Regions from separate parts of the Streptomyces sp. NPDC031132 genome, predicted to be linked through region 2. Evidence: riboswitches for the same ligand, from Rfam matches in the RefSeq annotation. Region 2 holds a riboswitch; the other holds the start of a gene.
The links. A riboswitch is a leader RNA that binds a small molecule or an ion and turns the genes downstream of it on or off. The one in region 2 is predicted to bind S-adenosylmethionine.
Positions count from the first base shown of each region.

Region 1 (14,204 bases), on a different contig from region 2:
AGCGCTCCGAGCGCACCGTGGCGATGCTGTTCACGCTGTCGATGCTGGCCACGATCGGCTTCATCGCCTCGTACGTGACCTTCCCGGTCGACAAGATCGTCTACATCTTCCCCATCGGGAAGGTGAGCGCGCTGAACTTCGCGCTCGGTATGACCCTGGGCACGGCCCTCTTCTGCATCGGCGCGGGGGCGGTCCACTGGGCCCGCACCCTGATGTCCGACGTGGAGGTCGCCGACGAGCGCCACGAGATCGCGGCGCCGCCGGAGGTCAAGGCGAAGGTCCTGTCGGACTTCGCCGACGGTGCGAACGAGTCCGGCATCGCCCGCCGTCCGCTGATCCGCAACACGATGCTGGGCGCGCTGGCCATGCTGCCGCTGTCCGCCGTCATGATCATGCGTGACCTGGGCCCGCTGCCCGAGGACAAGCTGCGCCACACGGTGTGGGCCAAGGGCAAGCTGCTCATCAACGACAACACGAATGAGCCGCTGCGTCCCGAGGACGTCCAGGTCGGTTCGCTGACCTTCGCCCGGCCCGAGGGCCTGGAGGAGGAGCAGCACGACTTCCAGACGCAGATCGCCAAGGCAGCCCTGATGATCGTCCGGATCAAGCCGGAGGACATCAAGGACAAGCAGGAACTCGAGTGGTCCCACGAGGGCATCGTGGCCTACTCGAAGATCTGCACCCACGTCGGCTGCCCGATCAGCCTGTACGAGCAGCAGACGCACCACGTGCTCTGCCCGTGCCACCAGTCCACTTTCGACCTCTCCGACGGCGCCCGTGTCATCTTCGGCCCGGCCGGCCACGCGCTTCCGCAGCTGCGGATCGGCGTGAACGGCGAAGGCTTCCTCGAGGCGCTCGGCGACTTCGAAGTGCCCGTCGGCCCTGCATTCTGGGAGCGCGGATGAGCACTGCCACCGATTCGAAGCGCAAAGCGCCGGCCGGCGAGCGGGTAGCCGACTGGGCGGACGGCCGCCTGGGCATCTACAGCCTGGCCAAGTCCAACATGCGCAAGATCTTCCCGGACCACTGGTCCTTCATGCTGGGTGAGATCTGCCTCTACAGCTTCATCATCATCATCCTCACGGGTGTGTACCTGACGCTGTTCTTCCACCCGAGCATGAACGAGGTCGTGTACCACGGCTCGTACGTGCCGATGCAGGGCGTCCAGATGTCCGAGGCCTTCGCCTCGACGCTGGACATCAGCTTCGACGTCCGCGGTGGTCTGCTGATCCGGCAGATCCACCACTGGGCGGCCCTGATCTTCGTCGCGGCGATGCTCGTGCACATGATGCGCGTGTTCTTCACCGGCGCGTTCCGCAAGCCGCGCGAGGTCAACTGGATCTTCGGCTTCCTGCTGCTGGTCCTCGGCATGTTCACCGGTTTCACCGGTTACTCCCTGCCGGACGACCTGCTCTCGGGCACCGGTGTCCGCTTCATGGAGGGCGCGATCCTGTCCGTGCCGATCGTCGGCACGTACCTGTCGTTCTTCCTCTTCGGCGGCGAGTTCCCCGGCGGCGACTTCGTCGCGCGGTTCTACTCGATCCACATCCTGCTGCTGCCCGGCATCATGATGGGCCTGCTGGTGGCCCACCTGATCCTGGTCTTCTACCACAAGCACACCCAGTTCGCGGGTCCCGGCAAGACGAACAACAACGTCGTCGGCATGCCGCTGCTGCCGGTCTACATGGCCAAGGCCGGAGGCTTCTTCTTCCTGGTCTTCGGTGTCATCGCGGCCATCGCGGCGATCGCCTCGATCAACCCGATCTGGGCGCTCGGCCCGTACCGGCCGGACCACGTGTCCACCGGCGCGCAGCCCGACTGGTACATGGGCTTCTCCGAGGGCCTCATCCGTGCGATGCCCGGCTGGGAGATCAACCTCTGGGGCCACACGCTCGTCCTGGGCGTGTTCATCCCGCTGGTGATCTTCCCGCTGGTGCTGGCCGCGATCGCGGTCTACCCGTTCATCGAGTCCTGGGTCACCGGGGACAAGCGCGAGCACCACATCCTGGACCGCCCGCGCAACGTCCCGACCCGTACGGCCTTCGGTGTGGCCTGGCTGACGTGGTACGTCATCCTGCTGATCGCCGGTGGAAACGACATGTTCGCGCAGTACTTCCACCTGTCGATCAACAACATCACCTGGTTCGCCCGTATCGGCTTCTTCGTCGGCCCGGTCATCGCCTTCGTCATCACCAAGCGGATCTGCCTCGGCCTCCAGCGCCGGGACCGGGACAAGGTGCTGCACGGTCGTGAGACCGGCATCATCAAGCGCCTGCCGCACGGTGAGTTCGTCGAGGTCCACGAGCCGCTGACGCAGGGCCAGCTGCACACGCTGACCTCGCACGAGCAGTACAAGCCGGTCGAGATCGGCCCGACGGTCGACGAGAACGGCGTCGAGCGCAAGGTCGGCCGTATGGAGAAGCTCCGCGCGAAGCTCAGCAAGGGCTACTACGCGGAGGACAGCCAGATTCCGAAGCCCACGGTGGAGGAGTACAAGGAGATCCAGAGCGGCCACGGCCACCACTGATCCCGCTTGAGGGACTGATTTCGGTCAGTCCTGGTGTCGCCACGGCAAGAGCCCCGTCCAGTGTCCGGACGGGGCTCTTTGCCGTCCCCGGGGCTGGATAGGCTGGAGCCCTTCCCATCCGACGTGGGCCCCGACCCGGGTGGCCGACCAAAAGCAGGAGCGGACCATGAACGTTGCGACCCCGGCAGGCGGCGACAGCGTGGCGGCCCGTGGCTGGCCGGGCGTCCTCGACGCGCTGCTGAGCGGCCAGGACCTGCGCGCCGAGGAGAGCGCCTGGGCCATGGACAGGATCATGCGCGGGGAGGCCACCGACGCCCAGATCGCCGGCTTCGTGGTGGCGCTGCGGGCCAAGGGCGAAACCGTCGCGGAGATCAACGGCCTCGTACGCTCCATGTACGAGCACGCCAACCTGATCGAGGTGCCGGGCCGGACCGTGGACATCGTCGGCACCGGCGGCGACGGGGCCAAGACGGTGAACATCTCGACGATGTCGTCGATCGTGGTGGCCGGCACCGGAGCCAAGGTCGTCAAGCACGGAAACCGGGCCGCGTCCTCCGCGAGCGGCTCCTCCGACGTCCTGGAGAAGCTCGGCGTCAACCTCGACCTCAGCACGGCGCGGGTCGTCGAGGTCGCCGCCGAGGCCGGCATCACCTTCTGCTTCGCGGTGAAGTTCCACCCGGCGCTGCGGCACGTCGCGGCGGCCCGCAAGGAACTCGGCATCCGCACCACCTTCAACATCCTCGGCCCGCTGACCAACCCGGCCCGGGTCCGGGCCCAGGCCTCCGGCGTGGCCGACCCCCGGATGGCCCCGATCGTCGCGGGCGTCCTCGCCGAGCGGGGCTCCTCCGCGCTGGTCTTCCGCGGCGACGACGGCCTGGACGAACTGACCACGGCGTCGACCTCGCGGATCTGGTGGGTCCGCGACGGCAAGGTCACCGAGCACACCCTCGACCCGCGTGACGTGGGCATCTCCCTGGTCGACGTCTCCGCCCTGGCCGGCGGGGACCCCTCGTACAACGCGGACGTGGCCCGCCGCCTGCTGGCCGGCGAGACCGGCCCGGTCCGCGACGCCGTCCTGCTGAACTCGGCCGCCGCCCTCGTGGCGCTGGACCCGGGCACCGGCACCCTGGAGGAGCAGATCGCGGCCGGTATCACCCGCGCGGCCGAGTCGATCGACTCGGGTGCGGCGCGGGCCGCCCTGGAGCGCTGGGTGCGAGCGAGCAACGCCTAGCACCCGGCCTGGCGCCCGGCCGCGCCGGAAAGGCGTGAAAGCGATGACCCCGGTCCACGATGCGGACCGGGGTCTTGTGCGTGAGGGATCTTGTGGCAGGATGCTGACCAGGTCACGAGTGACAGCGTTTAGGCCCCGGCTTGCTGTCCGGCAACCCTCCTTCCGTGGCGGGGTGCCCCGGGTGATGACCAGGTCGTAGGCAGAAAGGCCTACGGCAAGCGCGGATCCCTCGACACCAGGGGTCCTGGTCTCTCGAGGAGCTTTTTCCGTGAGCAAGCGAATGCGATAGGGCGACTCCGCCCCTCTTCACCCTCCGCACGGCCCCCAGCCGTCCGTGCGTCGAGGCAACTCCCGTACCCCACAGCCGCATGCGCGTCCGCGCATCCGTGCACCCGTGTACGGGCCGTCCGAAGCCATTCAGCCTGTCCCGCCGGGAGATACCGCCATGTCCACGTACCCGAACGCCGTCGCCACCGCCGCCGTGACCGCCCCCGTTGCCGCCCCCGTCGACCCCGCCCGTGCCGAGCCGCTGCCGGTCCTCGGCCGGGACGTCACCGTCCCGCTCGTCACCGGTGGCGAGGTCACCTACGCGGCCCTCGACTACGCGGCCAGCGCCCCGGCGCTCCAGCGGGTCTGGGACGACGTCGCCGCGTACGCCCCCTACTACGGCAGCGTGCACCGCGGCGCCGGCTACCTCTCCCAGCTCTCCACCGACCTCTTCGAGCAGAGCCGCACCACGGTCGCCGAGTTCCTCGACTGCCGCCCCGCCGACCAGGTCGTCTTCACCCGGTCCACCACCGACTCGCTGAACCTGCTCGCCGCCGTACTCCCGGCCGGCTGCCAGGTCTTCGTCTTCGAGACCGAGCACCACGCCTCGCTGCTGCCGTGGGCCGACACGCAGGTCACGTACCTCAACGCCCCCCGTACTCCCGCCCAGGCCGTCGAGACCCTCGAGCGGGCGCTGGCCGCCCGTGACCCTTACGGCCCGGCGCTGGTCTGCGTCACCGGCGCCTCCAACGTCACCGGCGAGCTGTGGCCGGTGAAGGAGCTCGCCGCGGCCGCGCACGCCCACGGCGCGCGGATCGTGCTGGACGCCGCCCAGTTGGCCCCGCACCACCCCGTCTCCGTGCAGGAACTGGACGTGGACTGGGTGGCCTTCTCCGGGCACAAGCTCTACGCGCCGTTCGGCTCGGGCGTGCTGGCCGGCCGCGCGGACTGGCTGCAGCAGGCGGAGCCGTACCTGGCCGGCGGCGGCGCCTCCCGGAAGGTCGCCCGCCGCGCGGACGGCGGCGTCGACGTCGAGTGGCACACGACGGCCGCCCGCCACGAGGCCGGCTCCCCGAACGTCATCGGCGTGTACTCGATCGCCTCCGCCTGCAAGGCCCTGACCGAGGCGGGCTTCGAGAGCCTCGTCGCCCGCGAGCACCACCTGATCGCCAAGGTCCGGGACGGGCTGGCGGAGGTCCCGGCCGTTCGGATCCTCTCCCTCTTCGGGGACGACGCCCCGCGGGTCGGCGTCATCTCCTTCGTCGTGGACGGCTGGAACAGCTCGCACTTCGCGGCCGCGCTGTCGGCGGAGTACGGGATCGGCGTCCGCGACGGCCTGTTCTGCGCCCACCCCCTGGTCCGCACCCTGCTGGGCAGCGAGCCGCAGGCCCAGGGCGAATGCGGAGCCCCCGAGGCGGCCCCGGGCGAGCGCTCGCTGAACGCGATCCGCGTCAGCTTCGGCGCGGGCACGCCCGACGAGCACGTCGACCGCTTCGTCCGCGCGGTCAAGGAACTCGTCGCCGACGGCGCCAAGTGGCAGTACCGCACCGAAGAGGGCCGCTGCGTGCCCATTTCCTGACACGCCGGACTCCGTCCGTCGTCACCGTCCCGGCATACGCTTCGCCGCATGACGTACTGGGATCCGATACCGACCGCCCGGGCCATGGCGGGCGAGCCGCATCCGCTGTGGCGGGGCGACCGGGTGAGCCGCGACTGGTCCGGGCCTGCGCCCGACGGCTGGGAGCAGCGGGACTGGCGGAGCGTGCCGGGCCCCTTCTACGCGGCCCACACCGACACCTGCCTCACCGGGCGGCAGTGCGCGCCCGACCACGTCATGTACGAGGACGCGTACGGCAGTGAGTTCGTGTACCACCAGCCCCGGACGCCCTCGGAGGTCCACGCCCTGGTCTGCGCCGCCGAATGCGAACCCTTCCGGGCGTACGGCGGCGACGGCGACGCCCACTGGACCCCGGAGCTGGTCCGGGACTGGTGGCGGGACCGGGCCCGGGTGCGCGAGTGGGCCGTGAGGGCGGGCTGCGGACCCTGGGCATCGGCCCGGAGCGACTGGATGAACGACGCCGCGGCCGGGGCCCGTGCGTACGTAGCCCACATCGACGGCGACCTGGCGGACCACCTCCGCGACTACCTGTTCTGGCTGGCCGAAGGCCGCCCGGCACGGACGGGGGAGAGCGTGCCGGAGCTGGGCACATGACCTCGCGCCACTGCCGAGGGCCTGATGCGGCCGGGATCCGCGAGCCGGGACGAACCAGGCGCTACGCGTCGAGGCCGATCGCGAACGCCGCTTCCAAGTCGTGCTGGGAGTACGTGCGGAACGCCACGTGGGTGTCCGTCGCCTCCACGCCCGGGATCTTGCTGATGCGGCCCGGGATGATGTCCGCCAGGTTCTCGTGGCGGGCCACGCGGACCAGCGCGATCAGGTCGTACGTCCCCGTGACGGAGTAGACCTCGCTGACGTTCTCCAGCGCGGCGATCGACTCGGCGATCTCGGGGATGCGGTCCACGCTGGTCTTGATGAGCACGATCGCGGTGATCACGGCTGGCTGTCTCCCTCGGTGGCCGTCGCTGGTCTCCTCACTCTAGTCGTACGCCGATACCGCACCCACGCGTAGACGAAGCCGAGCGAGAAGCCCACCACATGGGCCAGGTACGCCACCCCCGGGCCGCTCCCCGCGCGGTGCGCCGCCAGCCACTGGAGGCCGAACCAGAACAGGAGGACGATCCAGGCCGGGAAGCGCAGCGGGAGGAAGAGGAGGAACGGGAACAGGCTCGTCACCCTCGCCCGGGGGAACAGGCACAGGAAGGCCCCCAGCACCGCCGAGATCGCCCCCGATGCGCCCACCAGGGTCTGGGGCGAGGAGGCGTTGGCCGCCGCGTACGCCGCCAGGGCGAGGTAACCCGTACAGACGTAGAAGGACAGGAATTCCGGTCGGCCCATCCGCTCCTGCGTCATCACGCCGAAGACGTAGAGGAAGAGCATGTTGCCGAGCAGGTGAAGCCAGCTGCCGTGCACGAACAGCGCGGTGAGCGGGGTCAGCAGCGCCCGCCCCGACCCGGTGAACAGCTCGTCCGGGACCACTCCCCAGCGTCGGAAGTACGCGGTCCCCGCTTCCAGTAACCGCTCGCCCGTCCCGTACGAGGGGTTCAGCCCCGAGGCCGGACCGAGCAGGAACACCACGCAGCAGCCGGCGATCACCGCGTGGACGACCACCGGGCCCCGGACGGCTTCCCGGAGGGCCTGCCACCTTACGATCATGCGATTGAGCATGACCCAAGCGGACCCACCCGGAGCACCGGCAGGCCGTAGGGTTACGTGCTGCGGTCCGCCGATTGACGCGGACGGCGGCTTTAATTGAATCAGCTACGAAGGAGAGAGCGGCCTGATGACGGTTCCCCTGCCGACCGACACCACCCGGTGGCGCTGCACGCTGTGCGGCAACCTCACGCGTTTCGACGTCACTCGTTCGTCGAAGGTCGTGGAGTACGTCCACCTGGATCTTGCCGGGGAGCCCAAGGTCGAGGAGCGCGAGGTGGTCAATGAGACCATCGAGTCGGTCCGCTGCCGGTGGTGCAACGCGGTGGACCAGATCGAGCTCGTGGACAGGCCGGGCACGGACTCCTGACGGAGCCGGGCCCACAGGTAGATCACGGTAGGGGTGACGGATTGTGGAGCCAGCAAGCGGCGCTGAGCCGGCCGACGCGGCCGGCGACGCCGCGGAGGTGCTCGACCGCCCGCTGCCGGAAGGCGTGCGGCGCCGGGTCGTCGCGCTCGTCTCGGACGCCTTCGGCGGACTGACGGTCGCGGACCTCCCGGCGCAGCTGCGCCAGTACGCCCGGTTCACCCCGACCCGGCGCGCGAAGTTCGCGGGCAACGCCATGGCCGCGGCCGTGGAGACGGACGCCGTCTTCCGGGGCCGCGTCGCCGAGAAGCTGCGCGAGGCGCAGGCCGAGCTGGCCGGTGCGCTGGAGTCCGGTGCGCCGCCCGCCGCCGCGGACCCGCTGGACGTGGCGGCCGCCGCGTACGTGCTGCGGCCGGTCGGCTGGGTCAAGCTGGTGGCCTCCGCCGGCGAGGAGGCGCAGCGCGCCGACGCCGAGCGGGTCGGCGAGGAGACCCGGCGCGAACTGGACCGCCTGCGCGAGGAACTGGCCCACGCACGGGACGCGCAGCGCCTGGGCGGGGAGCAGGTGCGGGCCGAGCTGGAGGCGGTGCGCAAGGAAGCGGAATCGCTTCAGCGCAAGCTGCGCAGCGCCCAGAGCGACGTGAAGCGCGGCGAGGCGGCCCTGCGCAAGGTCACCGCCGAGGTCGACGGGATCCGGGGCGACGCGGCCGCGCAGGTGGCCGCCGCCGAGAGCGAGACCCGGCGGCTCAAGTCCCGCCTCGCGGAGGTCGAGGCGGCGCTGGAGACCTCTCGCCGGGCCACCCGTGAGGGCCGCAGCGTCGAGGACATGCGGCTGCGGCTGCTGCTGGACACCGTGCTGGACGCGGCCCAGGGGCTGCGCCGCGAGCTGGCGCTGCCACCGGTGTCGACGCGGCCGGCCGACACCGTGGATGCGGTGGAGCCGGGCCGGATGACCCCGAAGGACATCGCGGCGCGGGCCCTGTCGGAGACCGACCCGGCGCTGCTGGACCAGTTGTTGGCGCTGCCCCAGGCCCATCTGGTGGTCGACGGCTACAACGTGACCAAGACCGGCTATCCGACGATGCCGCTGGAGAAGCAGCGGCTGCGGCTCCTGGGCGGGCTGTCGATGCTGGCCGCGCAGACCGGAGCGGAGATGACCTGTGTCTTCGACGGCGCGGAACTGGCGGCTCCGGTGCTGCTCGCGCCGCCGCGCGGGGTACGCGTGCTGTTCTCCAAGCCCGGGGTCACGGCGGACGAGCTGATCCGCCAGCTGGTGCGCGCGGAGCCCCCCGGCCGGCCGGTGGTCGTGGTCTCCACGGACCGCGAGGTGGCCGACGGCGTGGCGAAGGCCGGCGCCCGGCCGGTGACGTCCGCTTTGTTGCTGAAGCGGCTTTCGCGCGTTTCGTAACTCGTCGACGGAATGCCCGATTTGGCATGGCCGAGAGGGAACGTACCGTCAAGTGCCCTGCACAGAGCGTGGGCTGTAGGTAAAGAACCTGGTCGGCAAGCGATTTTTTTCTCGACAGGATTTGAACTGATCACAGCCGGGTCACTAGGGTCTGCTCAAACCTTCGTGCGGTAGATCACCCATTCGGGGTGGCGGCGGGGGTGTCGCCGAGTTGCGTTCCTTCGGCGGCTCTAGGAAGAAGGAGCTCGCCTTCGTGGCGTCCCACCGTCGACCCAAGCAGCCGACCCGCACTCGTGTGACCGTGCTCACCGCCACGGCCGCCGCGGCCGTCGCCCTCTCCGCACACGGCGCCTCCGCCGCTCCGGCCCAGCCGAACAAGGACGAGGTCAAGGCCAAGGTCGACGCCCTCTACGAAGAGGCGGAGCAGGCCACCGAGAAGTTCAACGGGGCCAAGGAGCGCCAGGAGAAGCTCGAGAAGGAGATAGGCCAGCTCCAGGACCAGGTCGCCCGCGGCCAGGACGAGCTCAACCAGCTGCGCACGACGCTGGGTTCGATGGCCAGCGCCCAGTACCGCACCGGCGGCATGGACCAGTCCGTCGCCCTCTTCCTCTCCGGCGACCCCGAGACCTACCTCGACAAGGCCTCCACCCTGGAGCAGTTGAGCGGCAAGCAGGTCGAAACGGTCCAGAAGATCCAGGCCAAGCAGCGCTCGCTCGCGCAGCAGCGCCAGGAGGCCTCCGGCAAGCTCGCGGACCTCGACGCCACCCGCACGGAGCTCGGCGAGAAGAAGAAGGCCTCGCAGGACAAGCTCACCGAGGCCCAGGCCCTCCTCAACTCCCTGACCGCGCAGGAGCGCGCGGCGCTCAAGGACGAGGACACCCGCGCCAGCCGCAGCGACAGCGACCGCGCCGACCTCGGCAACGTCAAGGCCTCGGGCCGCGCAGGCGCGGCCCTCGCGGCCGCGAAGACCAAGCTGGGCAGCGCGTACGTCTCCGGCGCGACCGGCCCGAGCGCCTACGACTGCTCGGGGCTGACCCAGTGGGCCTACAAGCAGGCCGGCGTCAGCATCACGCGCACCACCTACACCCAGGCCAACGACGGCACGCGCATCGGCAAGAGCCAGCTGCAGCCCGGCGACCTGGTGTTCTTCTACTCGGACCTGCACCACGTCGCCCTGTACGCGGGCAACGGGATGGTCCTGCACGCCTCGAACCCGCGCGGTGGCGTCAAGTACGAGGCCATCGGCAACATGCCGTTCCAGTTCGGCGTCCGCATCGGCTGACGCTCCCGGGTCTCCTTCGCGGGACGCGCCGCACACCGCCCATCCGGGCGAATTCCGCGGCCCCGCTGTGACCACACGCCCCGCCGGTGACCTGCGTCTCCGGCGGGGCGTCGTCGTGTCCGCCCTCCGGGGGTCGTTGGCCGCTGCGTGGCCGCGCGGCTACTGTCTGCCAGCGCGGAGCCCGGCACACGACCGTCCACGGGGGGCGGACCCGGTCCCGCGCAGCGGAAGGGAGTGGTTCCTCGTGGCGTCCCATCGCCGGCCCGGGCTCGGCAGACTCGACCGGAGCACCAAGGTCACCGTCCTCACCGCCGCCGCGGCCACCGCCGCGGCAGCCTTGGCGGGCGGGGCGGCGAGCGCGGCCCCAGCGCATCCGCAGGAACCCCCGGCCGGCGCCCGCGCCCAGGTCGACCGGCTCTTCGAGGAGGCCGAACAGGCCACCGAGCGCTACAACCAGGCGGGGGAGCGGGCCGACCGGCTGCGCACCGACATCGACCGGGCCCAGGACGCACTGGCCCGCGGCCAGGACCGCATCAACACCATGCGCGGCGTCCTCGGCACCTTCGCCGGAGCCCAGTACCGCTCCGGCGGCATCGACCCCGCCGTCGAGCTGATGCTCTCCGAGGACCCGGACGAGTACCTCGACAAGGCCTCCCAGCTCGACCGGTTGACCGACCGGCAGGCCCGGCAGCTCGACGAACTGCGCAAGGAGCAGCGCCGGCTGGGCCAGCAGCGCCACGAGGCCTCGCTGAAGCTCGCCGAACTCGACGCCGTACGCGCCGACGTGGCCCGCCAGAAGCGTGCCGTCACCGCCAAGCTCGCCGCGGCGCGCCGGCTCCTCAACGCCATGCCCTCGCAGGAACGGGCCGACTTCGAGCGGGCCTCCCGCGCCGGCGACCGTCCCGAGGGCCTGCCCGAGCTGAACTCGCTCGGCCCCTCCTCGGGGCGCGCCGCGACCGCCGTGATGGCGGCCCGGGCCGCGGTCGGCCGCCCGTACATCTGGGGCTCCACCGGGCCCTCCGGGTTCGACTGCTCCGGGCTGATGGTGTGGTCGTACCGGCAGGCGGGCGTCTCGCTGCCGCGCACTTCGCAGGCCCAGCGGTACGCGGGCCGCCAGGTCCCGCTCTCGCAGGCGCAGCCGGGCGACCTGGTCACGTACCGCTCGGACGCCAGCCACGTCGGCATGTACGTCGGGAACGGGCAGGTGGTGCACGCCCCGTACCCGGGGGCGCGGGTGCGGTACGACCCGGTCGGGATGATGCCGGTGTCCTCGGTGACCCGTCCCTGACCCGGTCCCTGCCCCTTCCCTGACGCAGGCCGTGCGTACGATCGTCGGATGTCCCCGGTCCGTCGGCTCCTCGTACGCGCACTGCCGCTCCTGCTGAGCGTGCTGCTCGCGGGGTGCGGGGCGCCTGCGGTGCGGGACGCAGCCGAGGGGGACATCCGGGAGGCCGTGGCCGCCTGGTCGCGGACACCGCCCCCGCAGCTCGCCGGGATCCCGCTGGAGGGATGGGCGTACGAGGTCTCCGCGGTCCGCCGGGACGGTGCGCAGGCCACGGCCCGGGCGGAACTGCACTACCGCCTCGCCGGCTACGACACGGCCCCGGCCGGTTCGGCGCGCGAGGTGCGGCTGAGCCGGGACGGCGGAGGATGGCGGGTCACCGGGGACCGGGCGGCGCCGGGCGCTCCGCCGCAGCTGTGGGACCAGGGCCCGGTGGAGGTGGTCCGGGGAGCGCACGCGCTGGTGCTCGGCGTCGGCCAGTCGCCGCAGACCCTGTCCGAGATCGGGGCGGAGGCGGACCGGGCGGTGCCCGCGGCGAGCGCCGCCTGGCCGCGGCCGTGGGCGGGCCGGGTGGTCGTGCTGGTGCCCGGCTCCCTGGAGCGGATGGCGCAGCTGCTGGGACGGCCGGCTGCCGAGTACCGGGGCATGGGAGCCGTCACGACGGGCCGGGTGGGCGCCGCCGCGGCTCCCGCCGACCGGGTCGTCGTGAACCCGGAGGGATGGGCGGAGCTCAGCGCGGCGGGCCGCGGCGTGGTCCTGACCCACGAGGTCACCCACGTGGCCACCCGCGCCGCGACCACCGCGAAGACCCCGCTGTGGCTCTCGGAGGGCTTCGCGGACTGGGCGGCGTACCGCGGCGGCGCCACCGCCCCGCAGCAGGCCGCGCCGGCCCTGGCCCGGGCGGTCCGCCGCGGCGAGCTGCCGCCCGCGCTCCCCGCCGACGAGGCGTTCGCCTTCGGCGCCGACCCGGATTCACTGGCCCGCGCGTACGAGGGCGCATGGCTGGCCTGCCGCCTGATCGCGGTCAAGTGGGGCGACGCCACACTGGTCCGCCTCTACGAACGGGCGGGCCGCGAGCCCCTGGCGACGGTCCTGGAGGAAACGATCGGCGGCGATCTGCCGGGCCTGACGCTGGCCTGGCAGGCGAGCCTCCGCCAGGAGCTGGGCGCTTCGTAGCCCGCCCGCGGCCGGGCAGGGGCCGCACGGGGCCGTCCGGTACTGTCGGCTGGCGATGCACAAGACGCTGATCGTGACCAATGACTTCCCGCCGCGGCCCGGCGGCATCCAGGCCTTCCTGCACAACATGGCGCTGCGGCTGGATCCCGACCGGATCGTCGTCTACGCCTCCACCTGGAAGCACGGTGCGGAGGGCCGCGAGGCCACCGCGGCCTTCGACGCCGAGCAGCCGTTCCAGGTCGTGCGCGATCGTACGACGATGCTGTTGCCCACCCCGCGCGTGACCCGGCGGGCGGTCGGGCTGCTGCGCGAGCACGGCTGCGAGTCGGTGTGGTTCGGGGCGGCGGCCCCGCTGGGGCTGATGGGCCCGGCGCTGCGCCGCGCCGGGGCGAAGCGGATCGTGGCGACCACCCACGGGCACGAGGCGGGCTGGGCGCAGCTCCCGGCGGCGCGGCAGCTGCTGCGCCGGATCGGCGAGGGCACGGACACGCTGACCTACCTGGGCGAGTACACGCGCTCGCGGATCGCCTCGGCGCTGACGGACCGGGCGGCGGCGCGGATGGTGCAACTCCCGCCGGGAGTGGACGAGAAGACCTTCCACCCCGGGTCGGGCGGCGACGAGGTCCGGGCCCGGCTGGGGCTGTCGGACCGGCCCGTGGTGGTCTGCGTCTCGCGGCTGGTCCCGCGCAAGGGGCAGGACACGCTGATCGAGGCGATGCCGCGGATCCTGGCCGCGGTGCCGGACGCCGTGCTGCTGGTGGTCGGCGGGGGGCCGTACGAGGCGGACCTGCGGGCGCTGGCCGTCTCGACCGGGGTCGCGGACTCGGTGGTCTTCACGGGCGCGGTCCCGTGGGCCGAGCTGCCCGCCCACTACGGCGCCGGGGACGTCTTCGCGATGCCGTGCCGGACCCGCCGGGGCGGACTGGACGTGGAGGGCCTCGGCATCGTCTACCTGGAGGCCTCGGCGACGGGCCTGCCGGTGGTCGCGGGCGACTCGGGCGGGGCGCCGGACGCGGTCCTGGAGGGCGAGACGGGCTGGGTGGTCCGCGGCGGCGTCCCGGAGGACGCGGCGGACCGCGTGATCGCGCTGCTGCAGGACCCGGAGCTGCGCCGCCGCATGGGCGAGCGGGGCCGCGCCTGGGTCGAGGAGAAGTGGCGCTGGGACCTCCTGGCCGACCGCCTGCGCGAGCTGCTCTGAGCGACCCGGCCCGCGATTACGCCGACCAGGGCGCGTCGGGGCCCCGGCCGTGCATGTCCCGCCGGACGCGGAAGGCATGTCTGCGGACGTGCACGACGGTTGCGCGGCGGCGAGGAGTGGTGAGGACCGTGGACGACGTGCTGCGCGGCACCGTGGCCCTGGTGACCGGGGCTTCGAGCGGGATCGGCAAGGCGG
Region 1 covers NZ_JBVIGX010000002.1:169,273-183,476, reverse strand. Annotated here, with positions in the region: gene qcrA (cytochrome bc1 complex Rieske iron-sulfur subunit) at 1-905, shown strand, start outside; gene qcrB (cytochrome bc1 complex cytochrome b subunit) at 902-2,527, shown strand; gene trpD (anthranilate phosphoribosyltransferase) at 2,694-3,758, shown strand; SAM riboswitch class IV at 3,869-3,985, shown strand; gene ACZ49B_RS03845 (aminotransferase class V-fold PLP-dependent enzyme) at 4,204-5,604, shown strand; gene ACZ49B_RS03840 (ferredoxin family protein) at 5,653-6,237, shown strand; gene ACZ49B_RS03835 (Lrp/AsnC family transcriptional regulator) at 6,299-6,580, opposite strand; gene ACZ49B_RS03830 (rhomboid family intramembrane serine protease) at 6,577-7,299, opposite strand; gene ACZ49B_RS03825 (hypothetical protein) at 7,427-7,666, shown strand; gene ACZ49B_RS03820 (NYN domain-containing protein) at 7,707-9,071, shown strand; gene ACZ49B_RS03815 (C40 family peptidase) at 9,325-10,353, shown strand; gene ACZ49B_RS03810 (C40 family peptidase) at 10,598-11,641, shown strand; gene ACZ49B_RS03805 (hypothetical protein) at 11,690-12,811, shown strand; gene ACZ49B_RS03800 (glycosyltransferase family 4 protein) at 12,867-14,009, shown strand; gene ACZ49B_RS03795 (SDR family NAD(P)-dependent oxidoreductase) at 14,129-14,204, shown strand, end outside.
Region 1: another riboswitch for S-adenosylmethionine. It lies ahead of ACZ49B_RS03845 (aminotransferase class V-fold PLP-dependent enzyme); the one in region 2 lies ahead of thrC (threonine synthase).

Region 2 (14,204 bases):
TCCGTGACCACGGCGATCCGGCCGCTCCGGTCGGCGGCCAGCGCGCGGATCCGCCAGTCGTGGTCGAAGGCGCGGGTCCACAGGTGGCGGCCGTCCTTCAGGGAGAACGCCGCCAGGACCTCCCGCTTCTCCCGTTCCGGGACCGGCGCGTACAGCACGTCGCCGGCGACCAGCCATGCCGCGGCGCCCGTGGTCGGGACGTACGGGGCCTGCGACTCGGCGTGCGGGCGGCCCGCGTCGTCGAACACCAGCAGGCGCCCGTCGCCGACGGCTGCGGCCGGGGAGGCCGACACGATGCGCGGGGACTCGTACCCGACCGGCATCGGGAACTGCCAGGCGACGGCACCGGTGCGGGCGTCGAGCGCGAACAGCTCGACGCCCTTGCCGGTCCGGGCCATCAGCAGGACCCGGCCGGGTCCGGCGGCAACCTCGGTGGCGACGGCGCCCGCGGGCAGCGGGGAGCGCCACAGCTCGGCACCGGTGGCCAGGTCGTGGGCGAGTACGGCGGCCGCGGTCGCGGTCACGGCGAGGGAGCCTCCCGCGGACGGCTTGCCGACGAGTTTCGGGATGTCCTTGGTCCAGCGCTGCTCGCCGGACGTGACGTCCACCGCCACCAGGCGGTTGCCGCACGTGCTCTCCGCGGTGGTCACGGTGAGCAGGCCGGTGCCGGAGGGGGTGTCCCCGCTCATCGCGCACACCGCGCCGCCGGGCGGGGCGGGGACGCTCCAGCCGCGGCGGCCCTCCCCGTCGTAGCCGATCACCTGGTCCGCGCGGCCCCGGATCACGAACCCCGTGGCCGGGTCCCCCGCCCAGGAGCCGAGCGGCATGTCCGCGCCGGAACCGTCCGGGACCTGGTACGAGAAGAGGTCCATGTGCGGGCCGCGCAGCCACGAGAAGCCGAGCCAGCCCGGCCACAGCGCGACGAGCGCAACGGCGACGGCCACCGTCCAACCGAGGGCGGAGCGGTACCCGCGGCCCTTCAGGGCCCACCACCACAGGCCGGCCGCGGCGAGCCCGGCGACCAGCGTCCACAGCACCAGCGGGCCCAGCCCGCGCGGGCACATGTCGAGGCCGCACGCGACGTAGGACAGGTCCGCGGTCATCTCCAGGCACAGGACGGCGTACAGCACCGCGACGGCACTGAACGCGCAGGCCGCGGCCACGACGGTGCACTGCCCGAGCCGCTGCACGAGCGACGGTTCCTCGTTCATGATCCCCCCTTGGCCGCAGCGTAGCCGCGGGGGGCGGACTAGGCCCCGCGAGCCCGGCATGATCCGAAAGACAGGCTCTAGGTGTGTCGTCAAAGTAGCGTCGTCCGCCCGTGTGGGCGGGGCCGGTGGGGTCTGGTGCGTGTGATCGCAAGGCGGAGGAGGGAGGCGACGCTCGCGTCGTCGACCGACGACAACGCGGCGAGCGCGCGTGCCGGGCCCCGCCGGCCAGACGGGACTTTGACGACACCCCCTAGCTCCGGGCGGCCTCGATGAAGGCGCGGATCAGGTCGGGGGACTTCACGCCGCGCTCCCGCTCCACCCCGCTGGACACGTCCACGCCCCAGGCGCCCGTGGTCTCCACGGCCTCCCGTACGTTCCCCGGGTTCAGCCCGCCGGCCAGCAGCCAGCGCCCCTCGGGCGCGGTGAACTCCCGCGACGCCCAGTTCCACGGCTTGCCGGAGCCGGGGTCGGGCGCGTCGATCAGCAGCAGGTCCTCGCCGTACTCCCCGCAGCGCCCGACGTGCTGGGCGGTGGCCCGCAGCAGGGTCCGGCCCTCGGCGCGCAGCGCCTCGTAGTACTCCGGGCCCTCGTCCCCGTGCAGCTGTACGCCGCGTACGCCGCTCTCCCCGGCCAGCCGCCGGACCTCCTCGACCGGCTGCCCGCGGAACACCCCGACGGTGAGCACCGAGTCCGGCACCTCGGCGGCCAGCGCCCGCGCGGTGGCGGCGTCGACGGTACGGGGGCTGCCCGGCGCGAAGACGAACCCGACGGCATCGGCTCCGGCCGCCACGGCAACGCCGACGTCCGGCCCGGTCTTCAACCCGCAGATCTTCACGAACAGCTCGCTCATACCCCCAGTCAATCAAAGCCGCCCGAGCGGTGGTGATCCGTCTCGGAACCGGGCGCAGCCACCCGCCCGCCGCTAGCCTGGAAGGGGGCTCACGCCCTGTGCACGGAACGCCACTCGGAGGACAACGGTCGGACATCGCGCCCTTCCTCTTCCAGTTCTCAGCGGCCGGGCGCGCCTACGGCCCCGATCTCTACGTGGTCGACGAGTCCGCATTCGAGGGCGAGGGAAGGCACCTGGACGGAGCGGCACTCTCCCTCGTGGCCGAGTTCACCTCCGTGTCCGCCAAGGACGTGGACTGGAACGAGAAGCTGGAGGTCTACGGACAGCTCGTCCCCGTCTGTCTGATCGTCGACATGCAGGAATCGGAGCTCACCTGCTGCTGGGAACCCTCACCGCACGGGTACCGCTCCCGTACGACAGTGTCCTTCGGCAAACCCGTGCAGATCCCGGAGCCCTTCGAGTTCTCCCTCGACACCACCGGCTTCTAGCGCGCCGCGGAAACGCCCGAGGGCGGCACCCCCCTGCACGGGGAGTGCCGCCCTCGTTCGAGAACAGCCGATCAACCAGAGGTCGATCAGAAGTCCATGTCACCGCCCGGCATGCCGCCGCCGGCCGGGGCGCCGGCCTTCTCGGGCTTGTCGGCGATGACGGCCTCGGTCGTCAGGAACAGCGCGGCGATGGACGCGGCGTTCTGCAGGGCAGAGCGCGTGACCTTCGCCGGGTCGATGATGCCCTCGGCGATCATGTCCACGTACTCGCCGGTCGCGGCGTTGAGGCCCCAGCCGACGGTCAGGTTGCGGACCTTCTCCACGACGACGCCACCCTCGAGACCACCGTTGACGGCGATCTGCTTGAGCGGGGCCTCCAGGGCGAGCTTCACGGCGTTGGCGCCGGTCGCCTCGTCACCCGACAGGTCGAGCTTCTCGAAGACCGCGGAGGCCTGGAGCAGGGCCACGCCACCACCGGCGACGATGCCCTCCTCGACGGCCGCCTTCGCGTTGCGAACGGCGTCCTCGATGCGGTGCTTGCGCTCCTTGAGCTCCACCTCGGTCGCGGCGCCGGCCTTGATGACGGCCACGCCGCCGGCCAGCTTCGCGAGGCGCTCCTGGAGCTTCTCGCGGTCGTAGTCCGAGTCGGAGTTCTCGATCTCGGCGCGGATCTGGTTGACGCGACCCTGGACCTGGTCGCTGTCGCCGGAGCCGTCGACGATCGTGGTCTCGTCCTTGGAGATGACGACCTTGCGGGCGCGGCCGAGCAGGTCGAGGCCCGCGTTCTCGAGCTTGAGGCCGACCTCCTCGGAGATGACCGTGCCGCCCGTGAGGATGGCGATGTCGCCGAGCATGGCCTTGCGGCGGTCGCCGAAGCCCGGGGCCTTGACGGCGACGGACCGGAAGGTGCCGCGGATCTTGTTGACGACCAGGGTCGACAGGGCCTCGCCCTCGACGTCCTCGGCGATGATCAGCAGCGGCTTGCCGGACTGCATGACCTTCTCGAGCAGCGGAAGGAGGTCCTTCACGTTGCCGATCTTGGAGTTGACGATCAGGATGTACGGGTCGTCCAGGGACGCCTCCATACGCTCCATGTCGGTGGCGAAGTACGCCGAGATGTAGCCCTTGTCGAAGCGCATGCCCTCGGTGAGCTCGAGCTCCAGACCGAAGGTCTGGGACTCCTCGACGGTGATGACGCCTTCCTTGCCGACCTTGTCCATGGCCTCGGCGATGAGCTCGCCGATCTGGGTGTCGGCGGCGGAGATGGAGGCCGTCGAAGCGATCTGCTCCTTGGTCTCGACATCCTTCGCCTGCTCGAGCAGGGCGCCGGAGACGGCCTCGACGGCCTTCTCGATGCCACGCTTGAGGGCCATCGGGTTGGCACCGGCGGCCACGTTGCGCAGGCCCTCGCGGACGAGCGCCTGGGCGAGCACGGTGGCGGTGGTCGTACCGTCGCCCGCGACGTCGTCCGTCTTCTTGGCGACTTCCTTGACCAGCTCGGCGCCGATCTTCTCGTACGGGTCCTCGAGCTCGATCTCCTTGGCGATGGAGACACCATCGTTGGTGATCGTGGGGGCGCCCCACTTCTTCTCAAGGACGACGTTGCGACCCTTGGGGCCAAGGGTGACCTTGACGGCGTCGGCGAGCTGGTTCATCCCGCGCTCGAGACCGCGCCGGGCCTCCTCGTCGAACGCAATGATCTTGGCCATCTGAAGTGGTCCTCCAGGACTGGGGTTCCCCCTGCGCCGCCGGCGCCAGGGGAGGGTTGGATTGCTCCGGACCGCGCCCGCGCCCGCGACGGACGGCCTGCGTGCCCGGCGGTTCCTTCCCGCCGGACCCTGCGGGCCTCACCGACCCGGTCCTGTGTAGTAGCACTCTCGACAGGAGAGTGCTAACGCCAATGATTAGCACTCGACCCCCTCGAGTGCAAGCGGCTTGAGGGAACGCCGGGCCGACGTCCGGGCCCGGCACGAGGGGCGGCACGGGGCGGCGCGCGGGCGACACGCGCGCGCTGCGGGGGCAGCACGAAGGGCCCGCATCCCTCCTCCAGGATGCGGGCCCTTCATGTGTATGCGTCGGTGGTCGATCGCGCCGGGACTAGACGGCGAGCTTGACCATGTCCGCCTGCGGACCCTTCTGGCCCTGCGAGATCTCGAACTCGACCCGCTGACCCTCTTCAAGGGTGCGGTACCCGTCCATCTGGATGGCGCTGTAGTGGACGAACACATCCGCACCACCGTCGACCGCGATGAAGCCGTAGCCCTTCTCCGCGTTGAACCACTTGACGGTGCCCTGAGCCATGCCTAACTCCCCTATTACTGGCCCTTGCGCAGGACCGCACTTCGCGGTCCCGGGTCAGAACTTGCGCCGGAACGCCTCGACCGGGGCTGAATGTATCTGCACCGCTGCTGTCTGCAACAGGTCAATCCGACGAGAAATCTGGACACGGGGATACATTGAAATAGAGTGAAAATTTGGCATATTGCCGGGCAACTCGGACCCGGCATATCTCGCCAAAGCCCCATACCGCACTTGCATATTGACTCAATGTCAACCCTCACTCGACCCGCTCATATGCGGGTGGCAAGAACAGCGGAGGGGACTTCCCCAACTCTACCGCGCCCAACCAAGCAGAATTGCCCCCTCCGCTTTTAGCGGAGGGAGCAATTCGGGGCTTTCGCGTATCAGCAGCCGCCGGCGACGGCGGGAATGATCGAGACACCCGCACCGTCCGGCGTCACCGCGTCCAGGCCGCCCTCGAAGCGCACGTCGTCGTCGTTGACGTAGACGTTCACGAAGCGGCGCAGCTTGCCCTGGTCGTCCAGGACGCGGGCGGCGATGCCCGGGTGGTTCGCCTCCAGGGACGCGATGACCTCGGAGAGGGTCGCGCCCTCGGCGGCGACCTCGGCCTGGCCGCCGGTGTAGGTGCGCAGGATGGTGGGGATGCGGACGTTGACGCTCATGGCGCTGCTGCCTTTCCGGGGGTTCGGGGAGGGAGGGGGTGTCCGGCGGATCAGGGCCGGATCAGCCCGGGGTGTCTCGTGCCGTGGATTGCAAGGCGGAGGAGGGAGTCGACGCGGAGCGTCGGCGACTGACGACAACGCAGCAAGGCGCGGTGCCAGAGACCCCGGGCCCGGCCTTGGTCCGCCGGCCACCCCCTAGGCCAGGCCGGCTGCGCGGAACGCGTCCAGGCTCGGGCGGATGGTGGCGGTCTGCCCGCTGTCCGCGGCCACCGCCTCCAGGGTCTTGAGGCCGTCACCGGTGTTGAGGACCACCGTGGTCAGCGCCGGGTCGAGCTGCCCGTTCTCGATGAGCTTCTTGGTCACGCCGACGGTCACGCCGCCCGCGGTCTCGGCGAAGATGCCCTCGGTCTGCGCGAGGATCTTGATGGCCTCGACGACCTGCTCGTCGTTGACGTCCTCGACGTAGCCGCCCGTACGGCGGGCGATGTCCAGGACGTACGGGCCGTCGGCCGGGTTGCCGATGGCCAGCGACTTGGCGATGGTGTTCGGCTTCTGCGGGCGGACCACGTCGTGGCCGGCCTTGAAGGCGGTGGAGACCGGGGAGCAGCCCTCGGCCTGGGCGCCGAAGATCTTGTAAGGCTTGTCCTCGACCAGGCCGAGCTTGACCAGCTCCTGCAGCCCCTTGTCGATCTTCGTCAGCTGCGAGCCGGACGCGATCGGGATCACGATCTGGTCGGGCAGCTGCCAGCCGAGCTGCTCGCAGATCTCGTACGCCAGCGTCTTGGAGCCCTCGCCGTAGTACGGACGCAGGTTGACGTTGACGAAGCCCCAGCCCTCGCCCAGCGGGTCGCCGATGAGCTCGGAGCAGAAGCGGTTGACGTCGTCGTAGTTGCCCTCGATGCCGACCAGGTCGCCGCCGTACACCCCGGCCATGACGACCTTGCCCTGCTCCAGGTCGTGCGGGATGAACACGCAGGAGCGGAATCCGGCCCGGGCGGCCGCGGCGCCGACGGCGCCGGCCAGGTTGCCGGTGGAGGAGCAGGACAGGGTGGTGAAGCCGAAGGCGCGGGCGGCCTCGACGGCGATGGCCACGACGCGGTCCTTGAAGGAGTGCGTCGGGTTGCCGGAGTCGTCCTTGACGTACAGCTTGCCGGTGAAGCCGAGCTCCTTGGCCAGGTTGGCCGCGTCGACGAGCTTGGTGAAGCCGGGGTTCAGGCTGGGCTTGGAGGCCACGTCCGCGGGGACGGGCAGCAGCGGGGCGTAGCGCCAGATGTTGTTCGGGCCGGCCTCGATCGCGGCGCGCAGGGCGTCGGGGTCCCCGGTGGGAAGGTCGTAGGCGACTTCCAGAGGTCCGAAGCACTCGACGCACGCGAAGATGGGTCCGAGCTCGAAGCGGGTACCGCACTCACGACACGAGAGGCCGGTGGCAGGTCCGAGATCGACAGAGGTGGCAACAGTCTGTGCAGCCATGATGGCGAGGCCCTTTCTCCTCATCTTCCCCATGGCGCACTTCGCCATGAGACGGAATTGGCACCTTCCCTAGCCGGGGACCTCGCTGCTGCAAGCAAGCGCGAGAACCGACTGGAGGGTTGCCGGGGCTTCAACGGGCCGTGTCCCTCTGCCCCTCTGGATGAGCGGTATGGCACCGGGCCGCGCGCTCCATGGCGCGTCCGGGCGTTTGTTCGCGGGGACCCCCGGCATGCGGTGGTCCTTCGCGTTGTTCAAGACTGTAACGGAAGGTCCGGGCGGTTGAGACAGCTGTCCGAACCGCGAGATGGATCACTTTTCGGCTGAAACCCGCCGAGGACGAACGAGGAAACAGGGAGTGCCGAACGTGCTGGAAGAGGTGGAGCGCTGGTTTGCGGACCGCTCCTGGTCCGCGGCCGACCGACCGCTCGACCAGCTGCTTTCCGCCAAGCGGGCGGCAGGCACCACGGTCAGCGTCGTCCTGCCCGCGCTCGACGAGGAGGAGACGGTCGGCGCCATCGTCGAGGTGATCCGTCGCGATCTGATCGACGGACTGCCGGTGCCGCTGGTCGACGAACTGGTCGTGGTCGACTCGGGTTCCACCGACCGGACCGCCGAGGTGGCCGCGAAGGCGGGCGCCCGCGTGGTGCACCGCGACGACATCCTGCCGCGGATCCCGGTCGTGCACGGCAAGGGCGAGGTGCTGTGGCGCTCGCTGCTGGTGACCACCGGCGACGTCGTCTGCTTCGTGGACGCCGACCTGCGGGACTTCTCCTCCGCCTTCGTGTCCGGGATCGTCGGCCCGCTGCTGACCGAGCCGGACGTGCAGTTCGTCAAGGCGATGTACGACCGCCCGCTGGGACCGGAGGTCGACGGGCTCGCCTCCGGTAGGCCGCCCGGCCAGGGGGGCCGGGTGACCGAGCTGGTCGCCCGTCCGCTCCTCAACCTCCACTGGCCGCAGCTGGCCGGCTTCGTCCAGCCGCTGGGCGGTGAGTACGCCGTGCGCCGCACCCTGCTGGAACGTCTGCCCTTCCCCGTCGGGTACGGCGTCGAGCTGGGGCTGCTCGTGGACGCGCTGCACACGGTCGGACTGGACGCGCTGGCCCAGGTGGACGTCGGCGTACGGCTCCACCGCCATCAGGACGGCCAGGCACTGGGCCGGATGGCCGCGGCGATCTACCGCACGGCGCAGCTGCGGCTCTCGCGCGGGCACCTCGTACGGCCGGAACTGACCCAGTTCGAGCGCGGGCCGAACGGGTTCGTGCCGCGGACGTACGCCGTGGACACCGAGGAGCGGCCGCCGATGGCCGGGGTCAAGGAGTACTCCGGCCGCAGGGTGGCGTGAGGGAACTGACGTTTGAGCGGGCAGGCCCCGGGCTAGGTTCGCGGCATGGCTTCCCAGGTACTCGTTGCAGCGAACCGCGGCCCGCTCTCCTACCAGCTCGGCGACGACGGCACCCTCACGGCCCGGCGCGGCGGGGGCGGTCTCGTCTCCGGCCTCTCCGCCGCCCTCGCCCGACAGCCGGAGGCGCTGTGGATCTGCGCGGCGCTGTCGGAGGCGGACCGGGAGGCGGTCCGCCGGGGCGTCTCCGAACCCGGCGTCCGGATGCTGGACATCGATCCCACGACGTACGACGACGCGTACAACGGCATCGCGAACTCGGTGCTGTGGTTCACGCACCACCACCTGTACGACATCCCGCGCGAGCCGGTCTTCGACGCGGAGTTCCGGCGGCGGTGGGATTCGTACGCCGCCTACAACCACGCCTTCGCGCTGGCGCTGGCCCAGGAGGCCGGCGAGGGCGCGGCGGTGCTCGTGCAGGACTACCACCTGGCGCTGGTCCCGGGTGAGCTGCGGGAACTGCGGCCGGACCTGAAGATCAGCCACTTCACGCACACCCCGTGGGCCTCGCGCGAGTTCCTGGACATGCTCCCCGACGACATCCGGGCGCAGCTGATGTGGGGCATGCTCGGGGCGGACGTGGTGGGCTTCCACACGTGGGCGTGGGCGCACAGCTTCATGACCGCGGCGCAGCTGGACGACGAGCGGGGCATCGCGGAGCCGAAGACGGCGGCCGGGGCGGACCCGAGGGACGCGCCGTACGTCGAGAAGATGACGAGTGGCCCGGTGCAGCACCGGCGGACGAACGTGGCCGTGTACCCGCTGGGCGTGGACGGCGACGAACTGCGGGCGCTGGCGCACCGGCCGGAGGTGAACGACAAGCTGGCGGCGCTGCGGGCGGAGGTCGGGGACCGCAGGACGATCGTCCGGGTGGACCGGACGGAGCTGTCGAAGAACATCGTGCGCGGCTTGTCGGCCTACCGGGAGCTGCTGACGGTGCACCCGGAGTGGCGGGGGCGCGTGGTGCACCTGGCCTCGGCGTATCCGTCCCGGCAGGACCTGGCGGTGTACCGGTCGTACACGGAGGCGGTGCGGGAGCTGGCCGAGCAGATCAACGAGGAGTTCGGCACGGAGGACTGGCAGCCGGTGCTGGTGTCGGTGAAGGACGACTTCGCGCGCTCCCTGGCGGCGTACCGGCTGGCGGACGTGGCGCTGGTGAACCCGGTGCGGGACGGGATGAACCTGGTGGCGAAGGAGATCCCGGTGGTCTCGGACGCGGGGTGCGTGCTGGTGCTGTCGACCGGGGCGGGGGCGTACGGGGAGCTCCGCGAGGACGCGCTGACGGTGAACCCGTACGACGTGTCGGAGACGGCCGCTGCGCTGCACGCCGCCCTCGCCATGCCGGCCGAGGAGCGTGCGGAGCGTACGAAGCGGCTGGCCTTGGCGGCGACCGCCCTCCCGCCGACCGACTGGTTCACGGCCCAGCTGACCGCACTCCGCGAGGCGTGACGGCAACCGCTGCGCGGGGCCGTCCCCTGCCCGCCCTTCCACCGTTCCCCGGGCTCAGCCCGGACCCGGTCCCCCAACGCCGGACGGGCGGAAGATCCGGCCCCGCCGGCGTTCGAGGCGCGAAGGGCCCCGCGCGGCGGTTACGGCGTCGGGGTCGCGGAGCGGATGGCCTGGGCCAGGGTGGCCAGGAAGCCGACGACCTCGGCCGGGCCGCTCAGGACGAGGTCGGCCCGGGAGGCCAGCTCGGGAACCTCGGCCGAGCCGCTGGCCACCAGCAGCCCCGGCATGCCGTCCGTCCGGAGCTTCTCCACGGCCGCGTACGCCGCGAGGTCGCCGAGGTCGTCCCCCGCGTACAGGACCGCCTCGGCACCCGTCTCCGCCAGGTACTCGGTCAGGGCCACGCCCTTGTCCATCCCCGGCGGCCGCAACTCCAGCACCGCCCGTCCCGGCTCCACCATCAGCCCGTGCCGCGCCGCCAGCTCGGCCAGCGGCTCGCGCAGTGCGGCGAAGGCCGCTTCCGGGTCCTCGGCGCGCCGGGTGTGGACGGCCAGCGCCCGGCCCTTCTCCTCGATCCACGTACCGCGCCAGGCGCCGATGGCGTCCAGGAACCCGGGCAGCTCCGCCCGTACGGCGGCGACTCCCGGGTGCTCGGCCGGGGTGTGCACGATGCCGCTCACCGCGTCCCAGCGCTCGGCCCCGTAGTGGCCGAGAACCACCAGGTGCTCCAGGCCGGCAGCCCCGGCGAAGCCCCCGTAGCGCACCGCGACCCCCGCCGGCCGGCCGGTGATCACGGCCACCGAGGCGACCTCCGGGGCCAGGGCGGCCAGCGCCCCGACGGCTCCCGAGTGGGCGCGCGCCTGGTCCGGGTCCGGGACGATCTCGGCGAGGGTGCCGTCGAAGTCGAGCGCGACCACGGAACGGCGGGGTGCGCGGAGGAGGGCTTCGAGTCCCTCGCGTCCCGCGGCGGTGACGGGCATCGGCATGTTGTGCGGACGGCTCCCCATACGCACGACCCTAACGGCCCTGCCGTGCCACGGCTACGGCGCGCGGCGGGCCCGTGGGCGCCGATGCGTCAGCGCCGGGCCCGCTGGGCCTCGCGCATGCGGCGGAGCCGGTTGACGGTGCCGGGCGCGTGGGCCAGCGCCCGCGGGTCGTCCATCAGCACGTTGAGCAGTTGGTAGTAGCGGACCGGGGTCATCCCCAGCCCTTCCCGTATGGCCCGCTCCTTGGCCCCGGGCCCGGGCCAAGTGCGTCCCTCGTACGCGAGCACCGCGGCCTCGGTGGCCGTCAGCCCCACGTCGTCCGTCATACCGCCAGATTAACGCCGCCCTGTGACACCCACCCGGCCCACACCCCTCGGCCCCGCACGCCTCGGTCGGCGTCCGCTCAGTGGGCGTCCGCCTTGCGCGCCGCCTGCGCGATGTCCTCGAGGACCTTCGCCGGCTGCCCGCCCGGCTGCACGCTCTTGCCGATGTTCTGCTTGACGTCCTCGCTCACCCCGGCCCAGGACTTCTTGCCGACCGGGTAGAGCCGGGCGTTCGGCAGCGCCTGCAGGAACGTCTTCAGCTGCGGGGCCGCACCACCGGTACCGGCGTCCATCGCCCGGTAGCCGCTCGTCGTGGCCGGCAGCAGGTCGTACTTGTTGGTGAAGGCCGTCACGTTCTTCGCCTCGTACAGGTAGTCCAGGAACTTCCCGGACTCCTTGCGGTGGCCGTTCTTGAAGGCCATCACCCAGTCCGCGACGCCCATCGTCGGGTGCTCGGTCCCGTCGGCGGTCGGCATGGACACCATGCCGAACTTCACGCCCTTCTCCCCCGCCTGCTTGATCAGCGTGGGGTGGCCGTTGAGCATGCCCACCTCGCCCCGCGCGAAGGCGTCGAAGGCGGCCTGCCGGTCCGTCTTCGCCGGTTCCGTCGACCCGGTCAGCCCCTGGCCGACCATCTTGTCGCGCAGGAACTCGAACGTCTTGACGTTCTCCGGGGAGTCGATCGAGTACGCCTCCTCGTTGTCGGTGTAGCCGCCACCGCCGGAGAGCATCCACATCATCGATTCGGCCTGCGCCTCCTCGCGGCCCAGCGGCAGCGCGAAGGGGGTCGCCACGCCCGCGGTCTTGAGCTTCTTCGCGGCGGCCTCCAGGTCGGCCCAGCTCTTCGGCTGCCAGCCGCCCTTGGCGTCCTTCGGGATGACCCCGGCGTCGCTCAGCAGCTTCTCGTTGTAGAAGAGCAGGCGCGTGCTGGCCACGAACGGCATGCCGTACTGGATCCGCCTGACCTTGCCCGCGTCCGCGAGCGGCGCCAGGAAGTCGGCCTCGGTGGTGACGGAGAGCAGCTCGTCCGCCGTGTACAGCTTGCCGGCGGCCGCGTAGTCGGCGTAGGCGCCGATCTGGGCGATGTCGGGGGCCTTGCCGGCCTTGACCATCGCCGCGACCTTGGCGTCGACCTCGGACCAGGAGTAGACGCTGACCTCGACCTTGACGCCGGGGTGGTCCTTCTCGAAGCCGGCGGCGAGGTCCTTCCAGTACCCCGACGAGGAGTTTTGCGGATTGTCCCCGTAGTCGGCCGCCACGACCCGCAGGGTCACCTCGTTGTCCCCGGTGAGACTCCCCACGGTTCCACAGCCGGTCAGCACCACGGCGGTCAGGCCCAGTGCGGCTCCGGTCGCGGCCAGGCTCAGGTAACGGCCCTTCACAGTTCTCGATCCACCCCTTGTTGTACGTACGATCCACGTAAGGTCTACACCACTTTGGCGGCTCGTCCACATCCGGGAACGGGCCGTGTCCCGTTCGTGTCCCGACCGAGGTCGCGAATTTGTATGGCAGCTCAACAATCCCCTCCAATGGACTAGACCTTTCCCCGCCGAGCACGCGAGACTGTCACCTGTGAAACCCGTGAAACACGCCGTGAAGCACGTCATCGCCCTCGATGTGGGCGGCACCGGGATGAAGGCCGCCCTCATCGCCGACGACGGCACCCTGCTCCACGAAGCGCGCCGCGCCACCGGCCGCGACCGGGGCCCCGACGCCGTCGTCGAGACGATCCTGGAGTTCGCCGCCGAGCTGTCCGAGCTCGGCCGCGAGCGCTTCGGCGTGCCCGCTTCCGCAGCCGGCGTCGCCGTCCCCGGGATCGTCGACGCCGAGAACGGGATCGCCGTCTACGCCGCGAACCTGGGCTGGCGCGACGTACCGATGCGCGAGCTGCTCAGCAGACGGCTCGGCTCCCTTCCGGTGGCCCTGGGCCACGACGTGCGCACGGGCGGACTCGCGGAGGGCCGCATCGGCGCCGGCCGCGGCGCCGACCGCTTCCTGTTCGTCCCCCTCGGCACCGGCATCGCCGGCGCCATCGGCATCGCCGGCCGCATCGAGGCCGGCGCCCACGGCTACGCCGGCGAGATCGGCCACATCGTGGTCCGCCCCGGCGGCCCCGCCTGCGGCTGCGGCCAGTACGGCTGCCTGGAGACGCTCGCCTCCGCGTCCGCCGTCAGCCGCGCCTGGGCGTCCGCCTCCGGCGACCCCGCCGCGGACGCCGCCGACTGCGCCAAGGCCGTCGAGTCCGGCGACGCGCGCGCCCTCGAGGTGTGGCAGACCGCCGTCGGCGCCCTCGCCGACGGCCTGGTCACCGCGATCACCCTGCTGGACCCGCGCACGCTGATCATCGGTGGCGGGCTCGCCGAGGCGGGGGAAACCTTGTTCACACCACTCCGGAAGGCCGTCGAGGAGCGCGTGACGTTCCAGCGGCTGCCCGACATCGTTCCGGCGGCCCTCGGGGACACCGCCGGATGCCTGGGCGCAGGGCTGCTCGCCTGGGACCTACTCGCCACGGAGGTACCTGCCTGATGTCCGGAAGCGCACACAGCACCGTTCTCTCCGGCGCCAGGGTGGTGCTGCCCACCGGGACCGTGGCGGGCGGCCGCGTCATCGTCGACGGCGAACGCATCGCCGGCAGCGCCGGCGAGGGCGCGAGGACCGTCGACCTGTCCGGGCACTGGATCGTCCCCGGCTTCGTGGACATGCACAACCACGGCGGAGGCGGCGCCTCCTTCACCTCCGGCACCGCCGAGGAGGTCCTGAAGGGCGTACGGACCCACCGCGAGCACGGCACCACCACGCTCGTCGCCTCCACCGTCACCGGCGACCTCGACGAACTGGCCCGCCGCGCCGGGCTGCTCGCCGAGCTGACCCAGCAGGGCGAGATCGCGGGCATCCACTTCGAGGGCCCCTTCATCAACGCCTGCCGCAAGGGCGCGCACAAGGAGGACCTGCTGCGCGACCCCGACCCGGCCGAGGTCCGCAAGCTGATCGACGCCGCGCACGGCGCCGCCCGCATGTTCACGCTCGCCACCGAACTCCCGGGCGGGCTGGACTCCGTACGGCTGCTG
Region 2 covers NZ_JBVIGX010000013.1:114,350-128,553, forward strand. Annotated here, with positions in the region: gene ACZ49B_RS21005 (outer membrane protein assembly factor BamB family protein) at 1-1,211, opposite strand, end outside; gene ACZ49B_RS21010 (phosphoribosylanthranilate isomerase) at 1,462-2,061, opposite strand; gene ACZ49B_RS21015 (hypothetical protein) at 2,160-2,549, shown strand; gene groL (chaperonin GroEL) at 2,636-4,258, opposite strand; gene ACZ49B_RS21025 (cold-shock protein) at 4,647-4,850, opposite strand; gene ACZ49B_RS21030 (MoaD/ThiS family protein) at 5,234-5,512, opposite strand; gene thrC (threonine synthase) at 5,708-6,982, opposite strand; SAM riboswitch class I at 7,000-7,149, opposite strand; gene ACZ49B_RS21040 (glucosyl-3-phosphoglycerate synthase) at 7,347-8,324, shown strand; gene ACZ49B_RS21045 (alpha,alpha-trehalose-phosphate synthase (UDP-forming)) at 8,370-9,830, shown strand; gene otsB (trehalose-phosphatase) at 9,971-10,834, opposite strand; gene ACZ49B_RS21055 (DUF3263 domain-containing protein) at 10,903-11,139, opposite strand; gene ACZ49B_RS21060 (ABC transporter substrate-binding protein) at 11,217-12,518, opposite strand; gene ACZ49B_RS21065 (ROK family protein) at 12,730-13,662, shown strand; gene nagA (N-acetylglucosamine-6-phosphate deacetylase) at 13,662-14,204, shown strand, end outside.